DNA from 3 places in the Phytobacter sp. V69 genome. Region 1 is predicted to be linked to each of the others. Evidence: predicted binding sites of a transcription regulator. Region 1 holds the regulator's gene; each other region holds the start of a gene.
What was found. Region 1 encodes PurR, which represses purine synthesis genes. Its sites were predicted from a motif close to CANGCAAACGTTTGCNTG; they were not measured.

Region 1 (7,353 bases):
GCTCAGTGGCGCGAATTCATAAAGCTTCGATCACGCTCTGTGCTTTGTTGTTCACCACGTTGACGTTCACGCCACTCACGCATGCTTCCGAGCAGACGCAAGACTCGGCTGTGCATAAGACAACGCATCTGGCGAAAGCATCCGAGAGTAAGAAAAAAACCACCACCGAAAAAACATCAAAGAAAAGCAGTCGCACCGAAAAAAAAACAACGGCTAAAGCCGGAACGAAAAAAGTAGCAGTGACGAAAAAATCGTCAACCAGCAGCAAAAAAACCACCAGTAAGAATTCCTCCCGTCACAGTAAAACCAGCCCGACTCCCATCGCCGCTACCGCTATGACGGAAAAATGCACAAAGCGTAAAGGCCATAAGCCGCATTGTGTAAAAGTGAAAGGCAGCAAACCTGTTGCCATTTCAGAAGCACACAAAGTCCGTATCCAGAAAGTACAGAAAACCGCAATGTCCAAGCTGATGAATCAGATTGGCAAACCTTACCATTGGGGCGGCACCTCCCCGATGACCGGGTTTGATTGCAGTGGTCTGGTCTATTACGCCTATAAAGATCTGGTGAAATTCCGCATTCCCCGCACCGCAAACGAAATGTATCACCTGCGTGATGCCTCTCCGGTCAACGTCGCGGAACTGGAAAGCGGCGATCTGGTGTTCTTCCGTACGCAAGGTCGTGGTACTGCTGACCACGTGGGTGTTTATGTCGGCAACGGCAAATTCATTCAGTCACCGCGCAGCGGCCAGGATATTCAGATTACCTCATTAAGCGAAGACTACTGGCAGCGTCATTATGTGGGTGCCCGCAGAATGGTTACGCCAAAAACGATCCGCTAATCCCATTACCTGCCGCTCCGGTGGCAGGTAACTCTCTCTTTTTTCTCCCGTTTCGATTTGCTACCCTACCCTTACACTCAATAAGGTTATTGAGTGCATTAAAACAATAAGGAGAGAAGCAATGTCGTTCGAATTACCTGCATTACCGTATGCAAAAGACGCCCTGGCCCCGCATATTTCTGCGGAAACGCTGGAGTACCATCACGGCAAACACCATCAGGCTTATGTCACCAATCTGAATAACCTGGTTAAAGGCAGCCCGCTTGAAGGCAAAACGCTGGAAGAGATTATTCGTAGCTCCGAAGGCGGCGTGTTTAACAATGCGGCTCAGGTCTGGAACCATACCTTCTACTGGCACTGTCTGGCCCCGAACGCGGGTGGTGAACCCACAGGCGCAGTGGCCGCCGCCATCGCCGATGCGTTTGGCAGCTTCGCAGAGTTTAAGGCGAAATTCACGGATGCCGCGGTGAAGAACTTTGGTTCAGGCTGGACGTGGCTGGTGAAAAACGCCGATGGCAAGCTGGCTATCGTTTCGACCTCTAATGCCGGAACGCCGCTGACCACCGACGCCACACCGCTGCTGACTGTGGATGTGTGGGAACACGCTTACTACATTGACTATCGCAACGCCCGTCCAAATTATCTGGAGCATTTCTGGGCGCTGGTCAACTGGGAGTTTGTCGCGAAGAATCTCGCCGCGTAATCATCAGGAGGGGAAACCCTCCTGTTTTTTATTCCGCCGCAGCGCAGTTGCGTTCTGCATTGGCTCTGCCGGAGAACAGCACCAACAGTAATGCCATCCCGGCAATAATCGCCCCGGTAACTGGCACAACGGTATAGCCCAGGCCGCCCGAGATCACCGCACCGCCTGCTGCTGCACCCAGTGCATTACCCAAGTTGAACGCCCCAATATTCACTGACGATGACAATCCTGGCGCTTCATGTGCCACACGCATCACGCGCATCTGCAGCGGCGGAACCACCGCAAAGGTTGCCGCTCCCCAGATAACCATGCTGATAGCCGCACCAACTTCACTGCGCGCCAGCCAGGGGATAGCAGCCATAATCACGATCAATAACAGCAAGAAGCCTTTCAGGGTCGCGGTGACGGAACGGTCAGCCAGTTTGCCGCCAAGGTAGTTGCCAATGGAGAAACCCACACCCACCAGCACCAGCATCGCGGTAATAAAGGCCGGCGTGGCATCGGTAATACGGTGCAGAACCGGTGAAATATAGGTGTAAAGCGTGAACATCGCCCCTGCCCCTAACACGGTCGTTAACAGTGCAGAGACCACCTGCGGTCGCATTAATACCGACAACTCTTTGCGCACATCAGGCCGTTCACCTGCACTGCCCTTCGGCAAGGAGAAATAGAGGCTGACCATGGCGATAACACCCAGCCCTGCCGTTGCGAGGAACGACATACGCCAGCCAATCGCCCCACCCAGCCAGGTTGCTGCAGGCACCCCGCCGATATTGGCGATCGTCAGCCCCATAAACATGGTTGCCACCGCGCTGGCCTGTTTTTCTTTCGCCACCACGCTTGCGGCCACCACCGAACCCAGACCAAAGAAGGCACCGTGGTTCAGGCTGGTAATAATGCGGGAGAGCATCAGGGTTGTGTAATCAGGTGATATTGCCGACAGCACGTTGCCGAGGGTAAAAATCGCCATCAGAAATACCAGCGCATTCCGCCGGGCACGGTGTGAAAGCAGCAGCGTCATCAGCGGCGCCCCGACCATCACGCCGATGGCGTAGGCGCTAATAAGCATACCCGCTGCCGGGATCGACACATCCACACCCTGGGCGATAACGGGTAGTAAACCCATCGGTGAAAATTCGGTTGTACCGATGCCAAAAGCGCCAATCGCCAGGGCAAGCAGTGGGAAATTGATCTTCATAAATAGACTCCGGAATTGCCGTGTCGACGCGCGACACCGTCACAGAAGCCAAAAGTATGACATCAATCACAAAAAACAGAAGTTAGCGAAATGCGAAAAGACTATTGCTGATTTGATGACAATGGTGGGAAAAGATGAGGGAGAGAGAACTCTCCCCTGGATAAATCAATGCAGTGCCGCCGTCAGCGCGCCAGCAACAATCAGAGCGAGAACGATAACGGTGGTAACTAAAGAAAACTTCAGGTCGGTGCTCATCAATTTTTCCCCTTATTAATTTCCACACAAAAAGTGATGTAACGCATTTTTGCATAAATAAACGTAAAAATCTTGCTGGATTTAGATTGATATACGTTTTAGCGCTTCCCCTTTTGTTCAAGATAAGACAAAATTCGACGCTAAATTTATTAGCGTACCGGCCATTGACTCCCCTCCTGACGTCCAGTGTCTTTTTCCCGGCGTAATGCAATCCCTTCTATGGGTACAGGGTGATGGTAGGCAAACGTTTACCTTTTGTATTATCAGGAGTTTACGATATGGTCTGGAGTAAGATCTGATGGCAACGATTAAAGACGTAGCGAAGCGAGCAAACGTTTCCACCACAACCGTATCACATGTAATTAACAAGACGCGTTTCGTTGCTGAAGAGACGCGTAACGCCGTTTGGGCAGCAATTAAAGAACTACACTATTCGCCCAGCGCCGTTGCCCGCAGCCTGAAAGTCAATCACACAAAATCTATTGGCTTACTGGCGACCAGCAGCGAAGCGGCTTATTTCGCCGAGATCATTGAGGCGGTTGAGAAAAATTGTTTCCAGAAAGGCTACACCCTTATTCTCGGCAATGCCTGGAATAACCTGGAAAAGCAGCGCGCGTATCTGTCAATGATGGCGCAAAAGCGCGTCGACGGTCTGCTGGTGATGTGTTCTGAATATCCGGAAACGTTACTCAGCATGCTGGAAGAATATCGCCATATTCCGATGGTGGTGATGGACTGGGGCGAAGCCAAAGCCGACTTTACCGACACGGTAATTGATAACGCCTTTGCCGGTGGCTATATGGCTGGCCGCTATCTGATCGAACGTGGGCATCGCGAGATTGGCGTGATCCCGGGCCCGCTTGAGCGTAATACCGGTGCAGGCCGCCTTAGCGGCTTTATGAAAGCGATGGAAGAAGCCCACATCACGGTACCGGAAAACTGGATCGTGCAGGGTGACTTCGAGCCGGAGTCCGGTTATCGCGCGATGCAACAAATGCTGACCCAGTCATCTCGCCCGACCGCAGTGTTCTGCGGTGGCGACATTATGGCGATGGGTGCGCTGTGCGCCGCCGACGAAATGGGCCTGCGCGTACCGCAGGATATTTCGGTGATCGGATACGATAACGTGCGCAACTCGCGTTTCTTCACCCCATCGCTGACGACCATTCATCAGCCGAAAGACTCGCTGGGTGAGACTGCGTTTAACATGCTGCTGGACCGCATCGTCAATAAACGTGAAGAGTCGCAGTCCATCGAAGTGCATCCGCGCCTGATTGAACGCCGTTCGGTTGCCGACGGTCCGTTCCGCGACTACCGCCGTTAATCTCGCCGGGAGCAGCTCACTCCTGCTCCCGCAACCATTCCCGATTCAGCGTCTCACTGTCACCCAGATAGCTCAATAACCAGCTCAGCGCCGGTGAGGCGTCATTTTGCTGCCAGGTCAGGCAACAGGCGGCGTCCGGGAAAGGGTTTTCCAGTTCCAGCGCCACCCACTCGCCGCGATCGATCCACGGACGAGCGAAATGCGCGGGCACCATCCCAATACACAATCCGGCCGACAGACAGGCAGCAGAGGATTCCCAGTCCGGAGCGACAACGCGCTTCTGATTATCTAAAAGCCAGGTAATGCGTTTCGGCAGTGACCGCGATGTATCTTCCCGCACCAGCGATGGCCAGTTGCGCAACGTATCGTCACTGAGCGGTGTCGTCATCGCGGCCAGCGGGTGATGGCGGGCGACCACGCATTTCCAGCTCAGCATACCCATATCACGGAAGGTATAACGGCCCCCGACCGGAATCGCCTGGGTTGCGCCGATAGCCAGCTCAACGCGTCCGTCGGCCAGCGCGTCCCAGACGCCGTTGAAGACCTCCTGGGAAACCAGCAGTTCAACATCGCTAAAATGGCGATAGAAATCGACGATCATCTGCCGGGTACGTTCCGGTTTGACGATGTTATCGACCGCGATAGAGAGCTTACCGCGCCAACCATTTGCGATTTGTTGGCATTGTTGCCGGGTGATCTGCATTTTTTTGATAACAGAACGCCCTTCTTTCAAAAACCACACCCCGGCGGGCGTCAGCTCAACATCCCGGTGTCGGCGCTCAAACAGCGGCACCGCAAGCCATTCTTCAAGCTGGCGCACGGTATAGCTGACCGCAGAAGGCACGCGATGCAGCTCTTGCGCAGCACCGCTAAAACTGCCGTTACGTGCCACGGCATCAACCACTGCCAGTGAATATTCTGACCACATAATCTGCCTGCAAAAATTTTGAAACCACCGGACAAATATTAGCGTTTCACAAGCCGACTTGCACTCCTTAGACTCTGGAGCCCTGTTTACCTGCCTAAAAAAGAGATCTGCCATGCAACCTGGAAAAGGATTTTTAGTCTGGCTCGCGGGCTTAAGCGTACTAGGCTTCTTAGCCACCGATATGTACCTGCCTGCCTTTGCCGACATTCAGCAAGATTTACATACCTCTGCCGCAGCGGTCAGCGCCACGCTGAGCCTGTTTCTCGCTGGTTTTGCCGTCGCCCAACTGGTGTGGGGACCGCTGTCGGATCGCTACGGCCGTAAGCCTATTTTGCTAAGCGGTTTGGCCATTTTTGCCGTGAGTTGTCTTGGTATGCTCTGGGTTCAGGATGCGGTCTGGCTGCTGGTGCTGCGTTTTGTGCAGGCTGTGGGAGTTTGTGCGGCTGCCGTCACCTGGCAGGCGCTGGTGACGGATTACTATCCAGCGCAGCGTACAAACCGTATTTTTGCCACCATTATGCCGCTGGTCGGGTTATCTCCTGCCCTCGCACCGCTGCTCGGCAGCTGGATTCTGGCGCATTTCTCCTGGCAGGCCATCTTCGCCACCTTGTTTGTTATCACCCTGATTTTGATGCTTCCGGCCTTGCGTCTGCGCCCTGCCGCGAACAAACCGGCACAAAGCGAGCAAGCGCTGACGTTTAGCGCTCTGCTACGCGATAAAGCCTACCGTGGTAACGTGCTGATTTATGCCGCCTGCTCCGCCAGCTTCTTTGCCTGGCTTACCGGTTCGCCGTTTATTCTGCATGAGATGGGTTATGGCCCGGCGATTATCGGCCTGAGCTATGTGCCACAGACCATCGCCTTTTTAGTCGGGGGTTACGGCTGTCGTGCCGCGCTGCAAAAATGGTCCGGTGCCCGTTTACTGCCGTGGCTGCTGGCAGCGTTTGCGCTGAGCGTGGTCGCAACCTGGGGCGTGGGACTACTGCCTGGCGCCTCGCTGACCTCCCTGCTGATCCCCTTCTGCCTGATGGCGATGGCAAACGGCGCAATCTATCCGATTGTTGTGGCTCAGGCGCTACGCCCCTTCCCGCACGCGACCGGACGTGCGGCAGCGCTACAGAATACGCTGCAACTGGGACTCTGTTTCGTCGCAAGCCTGGTGGTATCAGGCCTGATTGCTCACCCGCTTCTCGCCACCACCAGCGTGATGCTGTCAACGGTCGTTCTGGCCACGTTGGGCTACCGTATGCAACCGCAAGAAAGTGATGTTTATCACACAGATGAGACCACTGAATCGTCCTCGCACGCATAGTTGCATCAGCGACTATGTTACAGTTTAGTGATTAGCTTGCTAAGAGTTTTCTGTTGTATCACTGGATTTTGAGGCCTATACTCTTTTTCGGCTAGTTACAAATACGATAAATATTATGCATTAACGGGGGCCGGAGCGCTCCCGTTTGACCACGGAAGGCCTTTCTGGCAAGGGTCATCTCCCTTCCTCTGTTCTACGTCGGATATCAGCCTCACGGCCCAAAACCGTGAGATTTCTCACATGCCTCAAAAAGCAGCTACGCTCTTTGAAGGTTCTGATCACTTGCTGGTGGTGGAGAAGTTATGAGTTCATCGTGTATAGAAGAGGTTAGCGTACGGGATGATAACTGGTTCCGTATAGCAAACGAGCTGCTGAGCCGCGCCGGTATCCAGGTTAATGGACCGTCGGCATCTGATATTCAGGTGAAAAACCCTGATTTTTTTAAACGTGTTTTGCAGGAGGGGTCGCTCGGACTGGGGGAAAGTTATATGGACGGCTGGTGGGAGTGCGACCGGCTGGACGTTTTTTTTAGTAAAGTGCTGCGTGCCGGACTGGAAAAGCAGCTTCCGCACCATTTCAAAGATACCCTTCGTATCGCCGGGGCAAGATTATTTAATCTGCAATCCAAAAAACGCGCATGGATCGTCGGGAAAGAGCATTACGATTTAGGTAACGACCTTTTTACCCGCATGCTGGACCCACAGATGCAATACTCTTGCGCCTACTGGAAAGATGCTGAGCAACTTGAAAGTGCGCAAATCGCTAAACTGCGCTTAATTTGCGAAAAACTG
Region 2 (7,353 bases), on a different contig from region 1:
TGCCGCCAAAGGTTGGGATGGCGCGGCATTCGCCCTGACGCTGTTTAGCCTGGCTTTCGTTGGCGCACGTCTGGTTTTCCCTGGCAGCATCAATCGTTTTGGTGGCCTGAATGTGGCGCTGGTCTGTTTTGCGGTGGAAATCGTGGGGCTGGTGCTGGTGGGCGTTGCCGATTCACCATGGATAGCGAAAGCCGGGGTGCTATTGACGGGGGCTGGTTTCTCGCTGGTGTTCCCGGCGCTGGGCGTGGTGGCGGTGAAAGCCGTGCCGCAACACAACCAGGGTGCAGCACTGGGCACGTATACGGTGTTTATGGATATGTCGCTGGGGATTACCGGGCCAGTTGCTGGTTTGCTGATGAGCTGGACGGGGGTTTCGATGGTCTATCTGCTGACGGCATTGCTGGTAGCGGGGGCGATGGTGCTGACGGTATGGCTAAAAAAACGGCCTCTTGTCGAGGCCGCTTCCTGATTATTTGATGACCAGCGTGTTAACAATGTTTTCCGCTGCGGTCTGTGCCTGCTGCTGGTTATCTGCCGGCAGCGTCACCTGCAGGGTCAGCAGTTTGTTATCCACTTTCCCCAGCACCACGGTAGACCAGGCGGTCTGACCTTTGGCGGAGATAATGCTGTCGAGCTGCTGCAGTTTCTGGCCTTTCAGCTCAATGGATTTGTTGGTGACGACCTGCAACTGCGGGTCGCGGCTGCGCTGTTGGTCTTCCAGACGTTTTGCCAGCGTATCCAGATCTTCTTGTGTATCGTCGCCTACAATCACGATGACCGCTCTCTGACCGGTTGAGTCAGAATAGACGTGCATGTTGTTGGACTGCGTACCCAGTTTTCCACTCTGATTGGTCATCTCAGCGGGCAGCGAGAAGCTGAGTTTGCCATCGAGCAGCGTCACCGGCTGACCGGAGGCGTTGCTTTCTGCTGAGGCACCCTGCGCGGGTGCTTTCGTGCTGTCGCTGTTGTCGCAGGCCGCCAGACCCATTACCAGCAGGCCAATACCGACATATTTAACCAGATTGCGCATTGACTTCTTCCTTTCGATAAACAGCCATAACGGCTCATGCGGCACATCTTACCACAACTGACAACGCGTACTCTTAACTGGCCTGTAACGCCGATATTTCAGATTTGTCTGCCAGCCTTTTCAGCAACATATTCAACAACACACCGTACATCGGCAGGAAGAACGCAATGCTGATAATGACCTTAAAGGCGAAGTCGACCAGTGCGATTTCCATCCAGTGTGCAGCCATAAAGGCATCCGGGCTGTGCCAGAAGGCGATAAAGAAGAACGCGAGAGTGTCGCTGGCGTTGCCAAACACGGTGGACGCCGCCGGAGCAAGCCACCAGCGCTTGTTCTGGCGCAGGCGGTTAAAGACATGCACGTCGAGGATCTGCCCCAGCGCGTAAGCCATAAAGCTGGCGGTGGCGATACGGGCCACGAACAGGTTGAAATGGGTCAGTGCTTCAAAGCCCTGCCAGCTTCCCATGTAAAACAGCGACGAGATACCGTAGGAGATGACCAGCGCAGGCACCATCACGGCGAAAATAATCCGTCGGGCGAGCGGCGCGCCAAAGATACGCACGGTCAAATCTGTCGCAAGGAAGATAAACGGGAAACTGAATGCGCCCCAGGTGGTGTGGAAGCCGAAAATGCTGACCGGCAGCTGCACCAGATAGTTACTGGAGGTGATCACCAGCAGGTGGAAAAGGGATAGCCAGAACAGCGCTTTCATGCGCTGAGTTTGTGAAAACTGCGTCATAGATGACCTTTTTATAGTTGGGGTGAGGGAACCCAATAAATATTTAACACGCTATTTTATTTACCAATTTGACATCGGGCAGTGCTCGCAATCCTCACGTACTCTGTGTACGCTCCGGTTGCTGTGCGCTGGCCTCAATCAAACTGACTGCGCCAATAACGCGTGTTGATACTGTGCAAAGCCGCAGAATGATACTGCAACACTCAGTTGATGCAATGGTTATTTTTAACGCAATCGTTAACCTGGCTTGCGTCACAAAATGGGCAGCGTAAACTAATGCCGTTTTTTCCCGTGTGAGATGAAGATGACCGACCCCTTTACTACCGCCGACCATACGCTGGACGCGCAGGGCCTGCGCTGCCCGGAACCGGTGATGATGGTGCGTAAGACCGTGCGCAATATGCAGCCTGGCGAAACCTTACTGGTGATTGCTGACGATCCGGCCACGACCCGCGATATTCCTGGCTTCTGCCGTTTTATGGAGCATGAGCTGGTTGCACATGAGACCGAGTCGCTGCCATACCGCTATCTGGTGCGTAAAGGGCAGTGACCGTGTTGGGGGGGAGCGGTGCGTGAGTGCGTGCATTTCCCCCTCACCTAACCCTCTCCCTTAATGGAGAGGGGACCGATCGAGCCGTATTTTATTCTCCCTTTTGATGGTGCAAATTTCCGGATGGTGGCGCAAGCGCCTTATCCGGGCTACGACTGTTCTCGGTCATAAAGACTTGCGGTGGGTTTTCTCCCTCTCCCCGTGGGAGAGGGCCGGGGTGAGGGCATCAGGCCGCACCATTCACCCTTTGCGCAGTAACCGCAGCGCATTTGCCGTCACCAGCACCGTCGCGCCGGTGTCCGCCAGCACTGCCAGCCACAATCCTGTTATCCCCAGCAACGTTGTCACCAGGAAAATCGCTTTCAGCCCCAGAGCAATACCAATGTTCTGGCGGATATTGGCCTGCGTCGCGCGGGCCAGATGGATCATCTGCGCCAGCCCGCCGAGCCGGTTGTGGGTTAAGGCCGCATCGGCGGTTTCCAGCGCCACGTCCGTTCCGCTGCCCATCGCAATACCGATCGTCGCGGCTTTCATCGCCGGGGCATCGTTGATGCCGTCGCCAATCATCGCCAGCGGCGAGGCCTGATTGAGCGCCGTAACCGCATTTACCTTATCTTCCGGCAGCAACCCGGCGCGGAAATCCATCTGCAACTCCCCGGCGATGGCGGCGGCTGCTCGTGGGTTATCGCCGGTTAACATCACTCCCTGTACCCCCAGATTACGCAGCGCGGCGACCGCTTCCCGCGCATCGTCACGCAGAGTATCGCGCAGCGACAAGGAGCCGATAACAACGCCATCGCGCAATGTGACAATCACCGTTTCACCCTGGCTTTCACGTGCGTTGATATCGGCCAGCAGCGTGGCATCCAGCACCTCTGGCGGCAGCTTATCCGGCGCGCTCAGGCGGATGTGTTGGCCTGAAACCTGCGCTTCAATCCCTCTGCCGGTCAGCGTGCGCTGTTCCGTTGCGTCTGGCAGGACAAGTTCACGCGCCAGCGCTTCCCGTATGATGGCCTGCGCCAGCGGATGGGTAGAGCCCTGTTCCACGGCGGCGCTCAAAGCCAGCAGTGTCTCCTCGTTAACCCCGTCCAGTGGTCGTACGCCGACAACCTGCGGTTTCCCGACGGTCAGTGTGCCGGTTTTATCAAACGCCACCTGCTGAATACGGCCCAGCTGTTCCAGCGCCGCACCGCCTTTAATCAGCGCCCCACGGCGAGCCGCAGCGGCCAGGCCAGAGGTAATGGCCGCAGGCGTGGAGATAACCAGCGCGCAGGGGCAGCCAATCAGCAGCAGCGCCAGCCCTTTGTAGATCCATTCCAGCCAGCTTGCCGAGAACAGCAATGGTGGCAGAACGGCAACCAGCAGAGCGACAGCCATAATCACCGGGGTATAAATCCGGCTAAATCTGTCGATAAAGCGCTCAATGGGCGCGCGCCGTTCTTCGGCTTCTTCAATCAGTTTCAGGATCCGGTCAATAGCGCTTTCGCCGGGGCGGGACACCACCTCCAGCGTTATCAGACGGTCAACGCTGGTTGCGCCTGCGGGAATGCTGTCGCCGTTGCTGTGTTCGACGGGCAGAGATTCCCCGGTGAGCGCGCTTTCATCAAAGCTGGCGAACGGTGTCAGTAGCTTGCCATCCGCCGGTAAGCGCCCGCCTGCCGGGACTTCAATCACATCGCCGGGGCGCAATTCCTGTGCGGTGACCGTCTGACGCACACCTTCGTGAAGGCGCGTGGCGGTGTCGGGCTTAAGCGCCATTAGTGCGCTTACCCCTTTTCTGGCACGACTGGCTGCCCAGCCTTCAAGCCGCTCGCCCACCATAAACAGCAGCAGTACCATGGCGGCTTCGGCCGTCGCACCGATAAACAGCGCACCCACGGCGGCAACGCTCATCAGCGTTTCGATGGCAAACCAGCTGCCGCTATGCATCAGGCGCAGAGCCTGGCGCGCGATGGGGTAGAGCCCGACCAGCGTGGTCACGATAAAGGCCGTCTGGCCCAGCGGATGGTTAAACTGCTCCAGCAGCCAGCTGATACCCATCAGCACAATCAGCATCAGAAGCGGCATATTTTCCTGCCAGCGCGACGGGGCGGCTTCTTTGGGGGTGTTCTCGTCATGCACAGCGTACCCGGCCTGCTTAACGGCATGTTCCACCTGCTGGCGAATGTCGTTATCGGCAACCACCGTGAGCTTTTCGGTGGCGAAGGCGACCTGAACCTGGTTTACCCCGGCTATCTGGCGGACGGCGTTTTCCACTTTGCGGGCGCAGGCCGCGCAGTCCATCCCCGTGACCAGCCAACTGTAGCGTTCACCGCTGGCGCTTTCGACAGACGCGTCCGGCGTTTCACAGGGGATATCACACGCGCAGGGTGCGGCTTTCTCCGGCAACGGGCGAAGCTTCATGGCCGCAAACTGCGGCGATTTTTTATTGTCGAGGGGTGTCATGACATCCTCCGGTGAATGATAATTTTCTCATTAACCGGAGGATACACTCTGGAGTCGACTCCAGAGTCAAGCGTTTTAAATGTACAGCGAACGCACGATCAAAAAGTGCCCGGCAAAATAGCAGGCAGCAGAGATGGCGGTATCGGCGCGGAAGCGGCGGCGGTAGTGGCTACCCAGCCAGACAACGTTGCCGATCAGCAGTAGCGCCGCGCCAACAAATGCAGACAGCGCCGGGCTGGTGGGACGGAAGAACCACAGCTCACCTGCCAGCCAGACCATTACCAGCGTCATGGCAATAAAGGTACAGACAGGCAAACGCATCTCTTCAAGGCGCGACCAGATCACCGCGATCAGCAGAGCGCCAACCACCAACAGCACGACCGGCAATGGCCAGAAGAAAGAGAGCGACATCTGGGTGGCGAAATAGATGGTGTAGAGCAAGTGTGCGAGGAAGAACGCGCCGATTGCGTAGAGCAGTTGCTGACGTGGCAGTAAGGTTAGGGCATCGCCAATCAGCGAGGCGCACAGCCCGGCGAGAACCAGGTAGCTGATGGCATCAAACATCGGGGCTTGCCAGGCCAGTAATAACAACAGCAGCAGCGTGACAGGTTTAAATACCCAACGCTGCCAGGCAGGCCCACGATAGGATGCGTCTACATACAGCCAGGCGGAAAAACAGACAGCAATAAATGACCAAAGCATATTAAGTCCCTGAATCCGTTATTGTATCGCGAGCACCATGCCCACGGCTCTACTCATGAGTTTAGTGGTCGCGGCAGGTGAATGACAATGTTACAGAAGACAGGGGAATCTTAAAAAAGTGCTTTTATTTTTTTGCTTTCAGTCTCTTTAGCCAGATAAGCAGTTCGAACACGCCGAAGACGAAGATGCGAAACTCCTCGAATCGCGTCATCTGCGGGCCGTCTTTCGGCAGTGTTTTTTTCATCATCGTTGCCTGAATCGCGTGCATAAACACGGTGAAAATGAGGGCTACGTTAACAAAGATGTTTGCTGGATACTTAAAAGGTACAAATAAATTAAAGATCAAAAAAGCCCAGACAAAGAGCATTAACAGCCGTCCCAGATTAATCAGTATGTTCATCGTCCTCTCCTTGTGATTCACGCTGATATAAGCGGTAGGTGACCTGTCCAGCGACTTTCTCCCGATACAGGCTCCAGCTTGCAGGGACCGGCGGCAGGCCATTTTCCACTTCGCTTTCTACATAGATTAGCGCGCCATCGGCCAGCCAGCCGTTGTTTTCCAGTAGGGTGAAGGTCTCTTCGAGCATGCCTTTGCGAAACGGTGGATCGACAAACACGATGTTGTGCGGAGTGCCACTTTGGGCGAGAAACGCCAGGGCATTGCCGGTCACCACCTTGCCGTTGGTTGCTTTCAACGTCGCCAGGTTTTGCTGCAACTGCTGCGCGACGCCGCGTTCCATCTCCAGAAGCGTGGCGCTGGCCGCGTAGCGGGAAAGCGCTTCCAGGCCCAGCGCGCCGCTGCCGGCGAAGCAGTCGAGGCAATGTGCGTCGACCATGGACGGCGCCAGCCAGTTAAACAGGGTCTCGCGCACACGGTCAGTTGTCGGGCGCAGGCCGGGGCTGTCCGGCACGGGGAGTTTACGTCCGCGCCATTGCCCGCCGATTATACGTATCTGGCCGGTGGCGGTTCGATTGGGTTTCTTCATGGTCATCGCTTTGCTCATCATTTCGGCCTGCTATTCTAACGGCGTGCGGCACGGGGCGAAACCTTAATCCGCAGGCGGTGATGCGAGTTAAGGAAAGTGATAGACTATCTCTCTAATTAACCCTAATTTTCAGCCCTGTTGTGCCAGTACGGGCTGCGCCATGAATAAACCGCGAGGAGTGTAGTCGCAAATGGCAGATGAGAAGAAACGTGGCTTTTTTTCCTGGCTGGGCTTTGGGCAAAAAGATCAGGTAAAAGAAGAAAAAGAAGCGGAGCAGGCAGCCGAAACGCAGCAGCCGCATTCCCAGGAAGAGAGCGAAACCTTTGCCGAAGAGGTCGTTGAGGTTACCGAACAGCTGGTTGAAAGCGAAACGCCGCAGCCAGTCGAGGAAGAACCACAGCCTGAAATAGCGGAAGAACCACAACCCGAAGTGGTAGCACGCGAAGAGCTGCCTCTGCCGGAAGAGGTAACTGAGCCGGAGATTGTCGAGGAAGAGTGGCTGCCGGAGCAGGAGCCTGTCGACGAAGACGCACCGCTGAGCGATGAAGAGCTGGAAGCTCAGGCGCTGGCCGCAGACGCGGCTGAAGACGCGCTGGTGGTGGTGCCGGTTGAAGAAATCGATGAACCGGAAGAAGAGGCCGTTGCTGAACAGGAGAAGCCGACGAAAGAAGGTTTCTTTGCACGACTGAAACGCAGCCTGCTGAAAACCAAAGAAAATCTCGGTTCCGGATTTATCAGTCTGTTCCGCGGCAAAAAAATCGACGATGATCTCTTCGAAGAGCTGGAAGAGCAGTTATTGATTGCCGACGTCGGGGTGGAAACCACGCGTAAAATCATTACCAATCTGACGGAAGGCGCGTCGCGTAAACAACTGCGCGATGCCGAAGCACTCTATGGTTTG
Region 3 (7,353 bases), on a different contig from region 1:
GTAGTACGGCGGGATGATTTCTTTGGTCACACCCTGCTGAGCCAGCGTCTGGCCAACCATCACGCGCGCTGCCACTTTCGCCAGCGCCACGCCGGTGGCTTTGGAGACGAACGGTACGGTACGCGCTGCGCGCGGGTTGACTTCAATCAGGTAGACTTCGTTATCTTTCACCGCAAACTGGACGTTCATTAGACCGCGAACCTGCAGTTCGAAGGCCAGTTTCTGCACCTGCTGGCGCATCACATCCTGAATTTCCTGGCTCAGCGTGTAGGCTGGCAGGGAACAGGCGGAGTCACCGGAGTGCACGCCAGCCTGCTCGATGTGCTCCATGATGCCGCCAATCAGCACCATTTCGCCGTCGCAGATAGCGTCCACGTCCACTTCTACCGCGTCGTCGAGGAAGCGGTCGAGCAGCACTGGCGCATCGTTGGAGACGCTGACCGCAGTCTGGAAGTAGCGGCGCAGGTCAGCTTCGTCATAGACGATTTCCATCGCACGGCCGCCCAGAACGTAGGACGGACGCACCACCAGCGGGTAGCCAATCTCTTTCGCCTTCTCAACGGCCATCTCAATCGCGGTTACGGTGGCGTTCGCCGGTTGTTTCAGTTTCAGACGGTCAACCGCCTGCTGGAAACGCTCACGGTCTTCGGCGCGGTCAATCGCATCCGGGCTGGTACCAATAACCGGCACGCCTGCGGCTTCCAGCGCACGCGCCAGTTTCAGAGGGGTCTGGCCGCCGTACTGCACGATAACGCCTTTCGGCTTCTCGATGCGCACGATTTCCAGCACGTCTTCCAGGGTTACCGGCTCGAAGTACAGACGGTCGGAAGTGTCGTAATCGGTCGAGACGGTTTCCGGGTTACAGTTGACCATGATGGTCTCGTAACCGTCTTCGCGCAGCGCCAGAGAAGCGTGTACGCAGCAGTAGTCAAATTCGATACCCTGACCGATACGGTTCGGACCACCGCCCAGTACCATGATTTTATCGCGGTCCTGGTTCGGGTTCGCTTCACACTCTTCTTCATACGTGGAGTACATGTAAGCAGTGTCAGTGGCGAATTCTGCCGCACAGGTGTCCACACGTTTGTAGACCGGGTGCAGGTTGTACTGGTCACGCAGCTTGCGAACTTCCGTTTCGCGTACGCCGGCCAGTTTAGCCAGACGCGCATCGGCAAAGCCTTTACGCTTGAGCATACGCAGGAAGTCAGCGTCGAGGCCGTTAATGCCCACTTCGGCGACTTTCTCTTCCAGACGCACCAGCTCTTCAATCTGCACCAGGAACCAGCGGTCGATGTTGGTCAGGTTGAATACACCGTCAACGGACAGGCCCGCACGGAAGGCATCGGCGATGTACCAGATACGCTCTGCGCCTGCGTCTTTCAGCTCGCGGCGAATTTTGGTCAGTGCTTCCGGGTCTTCCAGGCTCACTTTCGGGTCAAAACCGGTCGCGCCCACTTCCAGGCCACGCAGCGCTTTCTGCAGGGATTCCTGCTGGGTGCGGCCAATCGCCATCACTTCACCGACAGATTTCATCTGGGTGGTCAGGCGGTCGTTGGCCCCGGCAAATTTTTCGAAGTTGAAGCGCGGGATCTTGGTCACAACGTAGTCAATGGACGGCTCGAAGGATGCCGGAGTACGCCCACCGGTGATGTCGTTCATCAGCTCGTCGAGGGTGTAACCCACCGCCAGTTTCGCCGCCACTTTGGCAATTGGGAAGCCGGTCGCTTTAGACGCCAGCGCCGAGGAGCGTGAAACACGCGGGTTCATTTCGATAACAATCAGACGACCGTTTTTCGGGTTAACCGAGAACTGAACGTTAGAACCGCCGGTTTCCACGCCGATTTCACGCAGTACCGCCATCGAGGCGTTACGCATGATTTGATACTCTTTATCGGTCAGCGTCTGGGCTGGTGCAACGGTGATGGAGTCACCGGTGTGGATGCCCATGGCGTCGAAGTTTTCGATGGAGCAGACGATGATGCAGTTGTCGTTCTTATCGCGAACCACTTCCATCTCGTACTCTTTCCAGCCAATCAGCGACTCATCAATCAGCAGCTCTTTGGTTGGGGAAAGATCCAGACCACGTTCACAAATCTCTTCAAACTCTTCACGGTTGTACGCGATACCGCCACCCGTACCGCCCATAGTGAAGCTCGGTCGAATGATGCACGGATAGCCCACGTCAGCCGCAACGGCCAGCGCTTCTTCCATGTTATGTGCGATACCGGAACGCGCGGTTTCCAGACCGATTTTTTTCATGGCCACGTCGAAACGACGGCGGTCTTCTGCTTTATCAATCGCGTCTGCGGTGGCACCAATCATGGTGACGCCGAACTCGGCCAGTACGCCCTGGCGTTCCAGCTCCAGCGCACAGTTCAGCGCAGTCTGGCCACCCATGGTCGGCAGAACGGCATCCGGACGCTCTTTTTCGATGATTTTGCGTACCACTTCCCAATGGATCGGCTCAATATAGGTCGCATCCGCCATTTCCGGGTCGGTCATGATCGTCGCCGGGTTGGAGTTCACCAGAATGACGCGGTAACCCTCTTCACGCAGCGCTTTACACGCCTGCGCACCGGAGTAGTCGAACTCACAGGCCTGGCCGATAACAATCGGACCTGCGCCAAGGATCAGGATACTTTTTATGTCTGTACGTTTTGGCATGACTCTTCTTCGCTCCTGATTATTTCGCAGACTGACGGTATTGCTCAATTAACTCGATGAAATGGTCGAACAGCGGCGCCGCATCGTGCGGGCCTGGGCTCGCCTCAGGGTGGCCCTGGAAGCTGAATGCCGGTTTGTCCGTGCGATGAATCCCTTGCAGGGTGCCATCAAACAGTGACTTGTGGGTCACGCGCAGGTTGGCAGGCATGGAGGCTTCATCAACCGCAAAACCGTGGTTCTGTGCGGTAATCATCACCGTGTTGTTATCGATATCTTTAACCGGGTGGTTGCCGCCGTGGTGGCCGAACTTCATCTTCACGGTTTTTGCACCACTTGCCAGCGCCAGCAACTGATGGCCGAGACAGATACCGAATACCGGAACGTCGGTTTCAAGGAATTTCTCAATCGCATCGATGGCGTAATCGCACGGTGCCGGGTCGCCAGGGCCGTTAGAGAGGAAGATACCGTCCGGATTCATTTTCAGGACGTCTTCTGCGGAGGTTTTCGCCGGGACCACCTTCAGGCGGCAGCCGCGGTCAACCAGCATACGCAGGATGTTACGTTTCGCGCCGAAATCGTAGGCCACCACGTGCAGCGGCAGCTCATCTTCTTTTTTCGCTTCCGGCAGTTCACCTTTCAGAGTCCAGCTCCCCTGCGTCCAGCTGTACGGCTCGGCAGTGGTCACTTCTTTTGCCAGATCCATACCGTTCAGGCCTGGGAAGTTTTTCGCTTTTTCCTGTGCCAGTGCGGCATCCAGGTTATCCCCGGCGATGATGCAGCCGTTCTGCGCGCCTTTTTCACGCAGCAGACGCGTCAACTTGCGTGTATCGATATCGGCAATCGCCACGATGTTATGGCGTTTCAGATATGAAGAGAGATCTTCGGTATTGCGGTAGTTGCTGGCAATCAGCGGCAGGTCGCGAATGACCAGGCCTTGCGCATGTACTTGAGAGGATTCTTCATCAGCGGCGTTGGTGCCGACATTACCAATATGGGGATAAGTAAGAGTGACGATTTGGCGGGAATAGGAAGGATCAGTGAGGATTTCTTGATAACCGGTCATTGAAGTATTGAAAACGACTTCCCCAACCGCCGAACCTGTTGCCCCTATGGCCCGACCGTAAAACTGGGTTCCGTCTTCCAGAACCAATAGCGCTGACTTAATCAAAACACCCTCCAGAGAATATTCACTCACTTTATTTGCATATTAATTCAAATATAGGCCTTGAATCAATGCAAATCTGCGTAGCCGCGAATTTTTTGCAAACGGCGGCATTCTGGAGACATGAAGGGTAAAAGTCAACTTATAGCGCATATTTTTCATATCTTTTTGCGCCCCAGGTAAGAATAGCATGATTTAAAGGGTAAAAAGATCGCATTAACTGGCCAAGGAAAACGCTTGCGTCACCATAAAACTGATTTTCTCGAACCCGGCTCAGTAAAAAGTGGACCAAATGGTCAAAATTTACATTTTGGCAACTGAAATGGCGATGAAGATTGAGGATAACAAGGAAATATACGAATAAAAAAGATGAAACAGATAAAATAAAAGGGCAATAAATTATTGCCCTATGCAATCAACACATTACGACTGCAACAACCACATCACGATGGGTAATAACTTTTACAAATTGTTCAGATCCAGCACATCTCGCATATCAAAAAGGCCGGTATCTTTATTTTTCAACCACAAAGCGGAACGAATAGCACCATTGGCGAAAGTCATTCGGCTTGATGCTTTATGGCTGATTTCAACGCGTTCGCCAATATCGGCGAACATCGCCGTATGTTCGCCGACAATGTCGCCCGCACGGACGGTAGCAAAGCCAATTGTGCCAGGAATACGCTCGCCGGTATGACCTTCACGTGCATAAACCGCACAATCCTTTAAATCTTTATTCAGTGCATGGGCGATAGACTCTCCCATCGCCAGCGCAGTGCCTGACGGCGCATCTACTTTGTAACGGTGATGTGCTTCGATGATCTCAATATCGGTGTAATCACCCATCACCTTCGCCGCTTTTTCCAGCAGCTTAAGCATCACGTTCACGCCGACGCTGAAATTCGCCGCGAAGACAATGGCAATCTCTTGTGAAGCGTCGCGGATTGCCGCTTTGCCCACGTCGTCAAAACCGGTTGTACCGATAACCATCCCTTTACGGTGCTGGCGACAAAACGCCAGGTGTACCAGGGTCCCTTCCGGACGGGTAAAATCGATCAGTACATCAAAATCGTCCTTTACCGCCTGCAAATCGCTGCTTACGGTAACGCCTGTTTTACCCACGCCTGCGAGCTCTCCTGCATCGCTACCCAGCAGGGAAGAACCTTCTCGCTCCAGCGCTGCGCCAAGCGCGACGCCGTCCATCTGCAGGGTTGCCTGAATTAACTGGCGCCCCATACGCCCACCGGCACCCGCGATGGCTACGCGGATTTGTGCATCATGCATAGTTGTACTCTTTTGTTAATGAAATGCTGAAAATCGTTCTCAGATTAACCAGCCCACGTCGGGGCTACCAGCCGAAAACACCGATAATTAGAATTAAATGATAAACAGAGGAAAATATCAGTAAAAGACATGAGTTCGCATGTTGCGATTTGACCAGCAAAAGCCGCAGAAGACGCTGAGTATCGAGACTCTAAGAAGATTTTCCGCTGCGGCGGTGCGTTATCACCTCGTATATTGCTGAGCAATAACTCACCGCACGTCAGCGAACCGTCAGCTTTCGTCCACCGTATAGCTGACAACCAGCTGTCCTTTTTTCATTTTGACACCAGTAAGCGTGATTTTCCCGATATCACGCAGCGAGCAGACATGGGTACCGCCACAGCCATAGGCGGGCAATTCGCCAAAGCGAACCTGCCGCTTCCCTTCGGAAAATTCGATGTGTCGCGGCAGATTTTCATCTATCCATGCGCTGATTGTTGCCGCCAGCATCTCCGCGGTGATACTCCCGTTACCGTTAAATGTGATGCGCCCTTCCCCAGGCCAGTGATGGGCTTTAACCGGTTGCCAGCCGAAGGTTTCACCCGCTGTACCGATCAGATGCCCCGCTGAATGCCAGCGCGCATGCAGCCGGCGTAATTCACCGTCGACGCTGAGCGTGACCGGGCCAGGCGCGATCGGCCTGGCGGTGCGATGCCATACGGTCTCGCCATCGGCAAAAACTCGCTGCACGGACACGCCGCCAATGGTGCCGCCGTCAGAAGGCTGCCCGCCGCCCTGCGGATGAAAGAGCGTGACGTCCAGCTCAATCACAAAGCCGTCCTCTCCATCGGGAATGCATTGCACGACGTTGGCCTGGCCGTGGGTCTGATCACAGGTGTAGTAATCTCGTCTTGTCATTTTCTTCCTCCTGATTGCACGACCAGTATATTATTTTCACTGAACACGATAATCCGTCACTCACTCAACGAACCTTTGTCTGGCAGACACAAATGAATACGTCCCTGCTTCCCGATCTCGCCACCTTTGTTCTGATTGTCGATCAGGGCAGCTTCTCTGGCGCTGCACGTATTGCCGGCGCGACACCATCGGCAATGAGCCGCTGTGTTTCCCGCCTTGAAAAGGCGCTGGGCAATAAATTATTGCACCGCACAACGCGAAAACTTCGGCTGACTGAGTCCGGGCGAAGCGTGTACGAACACACGCAAACCATGCTGGAGGCGGCAAGGCTTGCGATGAACTCCGGCAGTAGCGTGCAGAATATTGCGCAAGGCACCCTGACGCTCAGCGTGCCCAAAGCCGTGGGGCGTTTTGTCATTCACCCGCTGATGAGCGAGTTTCTCCACCGTTATCCGCAGGTCGATGTGCGCCTGCGCCTGGAAGACCGCTATATGGATTTGATTGATGACGGCGTCGACCTGGCGCTGCGCATTACCAACTCGCCCTCCCCCGGCCTGCACGGTAAACCGCTGATGCCGATTAGCCATCTGATTTGCGCCACGCCGGAATATCTGCGCCAGCACGGCACCCCCGGGAAGCCGGAAGATTTACGCCAGCATAGCTGCATCAGCCTTGGCGAAACGCCTGCGGATTCGCGCTGGAAATTTCGTAAGCACGGGAAAAGCGAAACCATTCAGACCCATGGGCGCTATGCCGCAAACCATACGGGCGTGCGCCTCGATGCGGTGCTAAACCATTTGGGGATTGGCAGTCTGCCGCTTTTTACCGCCAGAGAGGTCCTGGCGCGGGGCGAGATAGTCCAGGTCTTGCCAGAGTGGGAATTTATCAGCTCTTATTCCGGCCAGCTCTGGCTGCTGTGGTCGTCAGGAAAACATATGCCCGCCAGAATGCGGGCAATGATTGATTATTTAAGCGAGAAAATGCCTTCGGCTCCGCTTACGGTGCCTTACTGAGGACCTCAGCCCCCCATGCACGAAACGCATCAACATCAATACCCAGCGCCACCTGTGCATTAGCCGGTTTGCCAAAGCGACCGTCAATGTCCACCACCGTTGTGCCTGCCGTGTAAGTGCCCTGGGTTTCCACCGCTACAAAGCAGGGTTTGAGGGTAAAAATCTCCGGGCGCACCAGCCAGGCAATGGCGCAGAGATCATGCATTCGCAGCCCGGTCGCCATGCTGCCACTGCGGTAATGGCTAAACAGAGCATGCAGCATTTTGCCGGTCTGGTTTCCCGCAGGCAGCGTTGCCAGATAATCCGGGGCGAGCGTGGCATAGTTAGTCACAT

Region 2: a site for PurR is predicted at 1,997-2,014, ahead of tusA (sulfurtransferase TusA). Genes of this name have one in related genera too.
Region 3: a site for PurR is predicted at 4,053-4,070, ahead of carA (glutamine-hydrolyzing carbamoyl-phosphate synthase small subunit). Genes of this name have one in related genera too.

What each region holds. Positions count from the first base shown of each region.
Region 1 is NZ_CBFFRL010000018.1:11,426-18,778, forward strand. It holds gene ACSZPU_RS04255 (C40 family peptidase) at 6-842, shown strand; gene sodB (superoxide dismutase [Fe]) at 964-1,545, shown strand; gene ACSZPU_RS04265 (MFS transporter) at 1,574-2,743, opposite strand; gene cydH (cytochrome bd-I oxidase subunit CydH) at 2,909-2,998, opposite strand; gene purR (HTH-type transcriptional repressor PurR) at 3,297-4,322, shown strand; gene punR (DNA-binding transcriptional activator PunR) at 4,339-5,250, opposite strand; gene punC (purine nucleoside transporter PunC) at 5,363-6,562, shown strand; gene cfa (cyclopropane fatty acyl phospholipid synthase) at 6,865-7,353, shown strand, end outside.
Region 2 is NZ_CBFFRL010000001.1:27,836-35,188, forward strand. It holds gene ACSZPU_RS00140 (MFS transporter) at 1-469, shown strand, start outside; gene ACSZPU_RS00145 (DcrB family lipoprotein) at 470-1,030, opposite strand; gene ACSZPU_RS00150 (7-cyano-7-deazaguanine/7-aminomethyl-7-deazaguanine transporter) at 1,104-1,769, opposite strand; gene tusA (sulfurtransferase TusA) at 2,074-2,319, shown strand; gene zntA (Zn(II)/Cd(II)/Pb(II) translocating P-type ATPase ZntA) at 2,560-4,764, opposite strand; gene ACSZPU_RS00165 (lysoplasmalogenase) at 4,840-5,466, opposite strand; gene ACSZPU_RS00170 (DUF1145 family protein) at 5,591-5,866, opposite strand; gene rsmD (16S rRNA (guanine(966)-N(2))-methyltransferase) at 5,850-6,452, opposite strand; gene ftsY (signal recognition particle-docking protein FtsY) at 6,643-7,353, shown strand, end outside.
Region 3 is NZ_CBFFRL010000116.1:7,210-14,562, reverse strand. It holds gene carB (carbamoyl-phosphate synthase large subunit) at 1-2,664, opposite strand, end outside; gene carA (glutamine-hydrolyzing carbamoyl-phosphate synthase small subunit) at 2,684-3,832, opposite strand; gene dapB (4-hydroxy-tetrahydrodipicolinate reductase) at 4,289-5,110, opposite strand; gene ACSZPU_RS16180 (alanyl-tRNA editing protein) at 5,381-6,007, opposite strand; gene ACSZPU_RS16175 (LysR family transcriptional regulator) at 6,100-7,020, shown strand; gene rihC (ribonucleoside hydrolase RihC) at 7,004-7,353, opposite strand, start outside.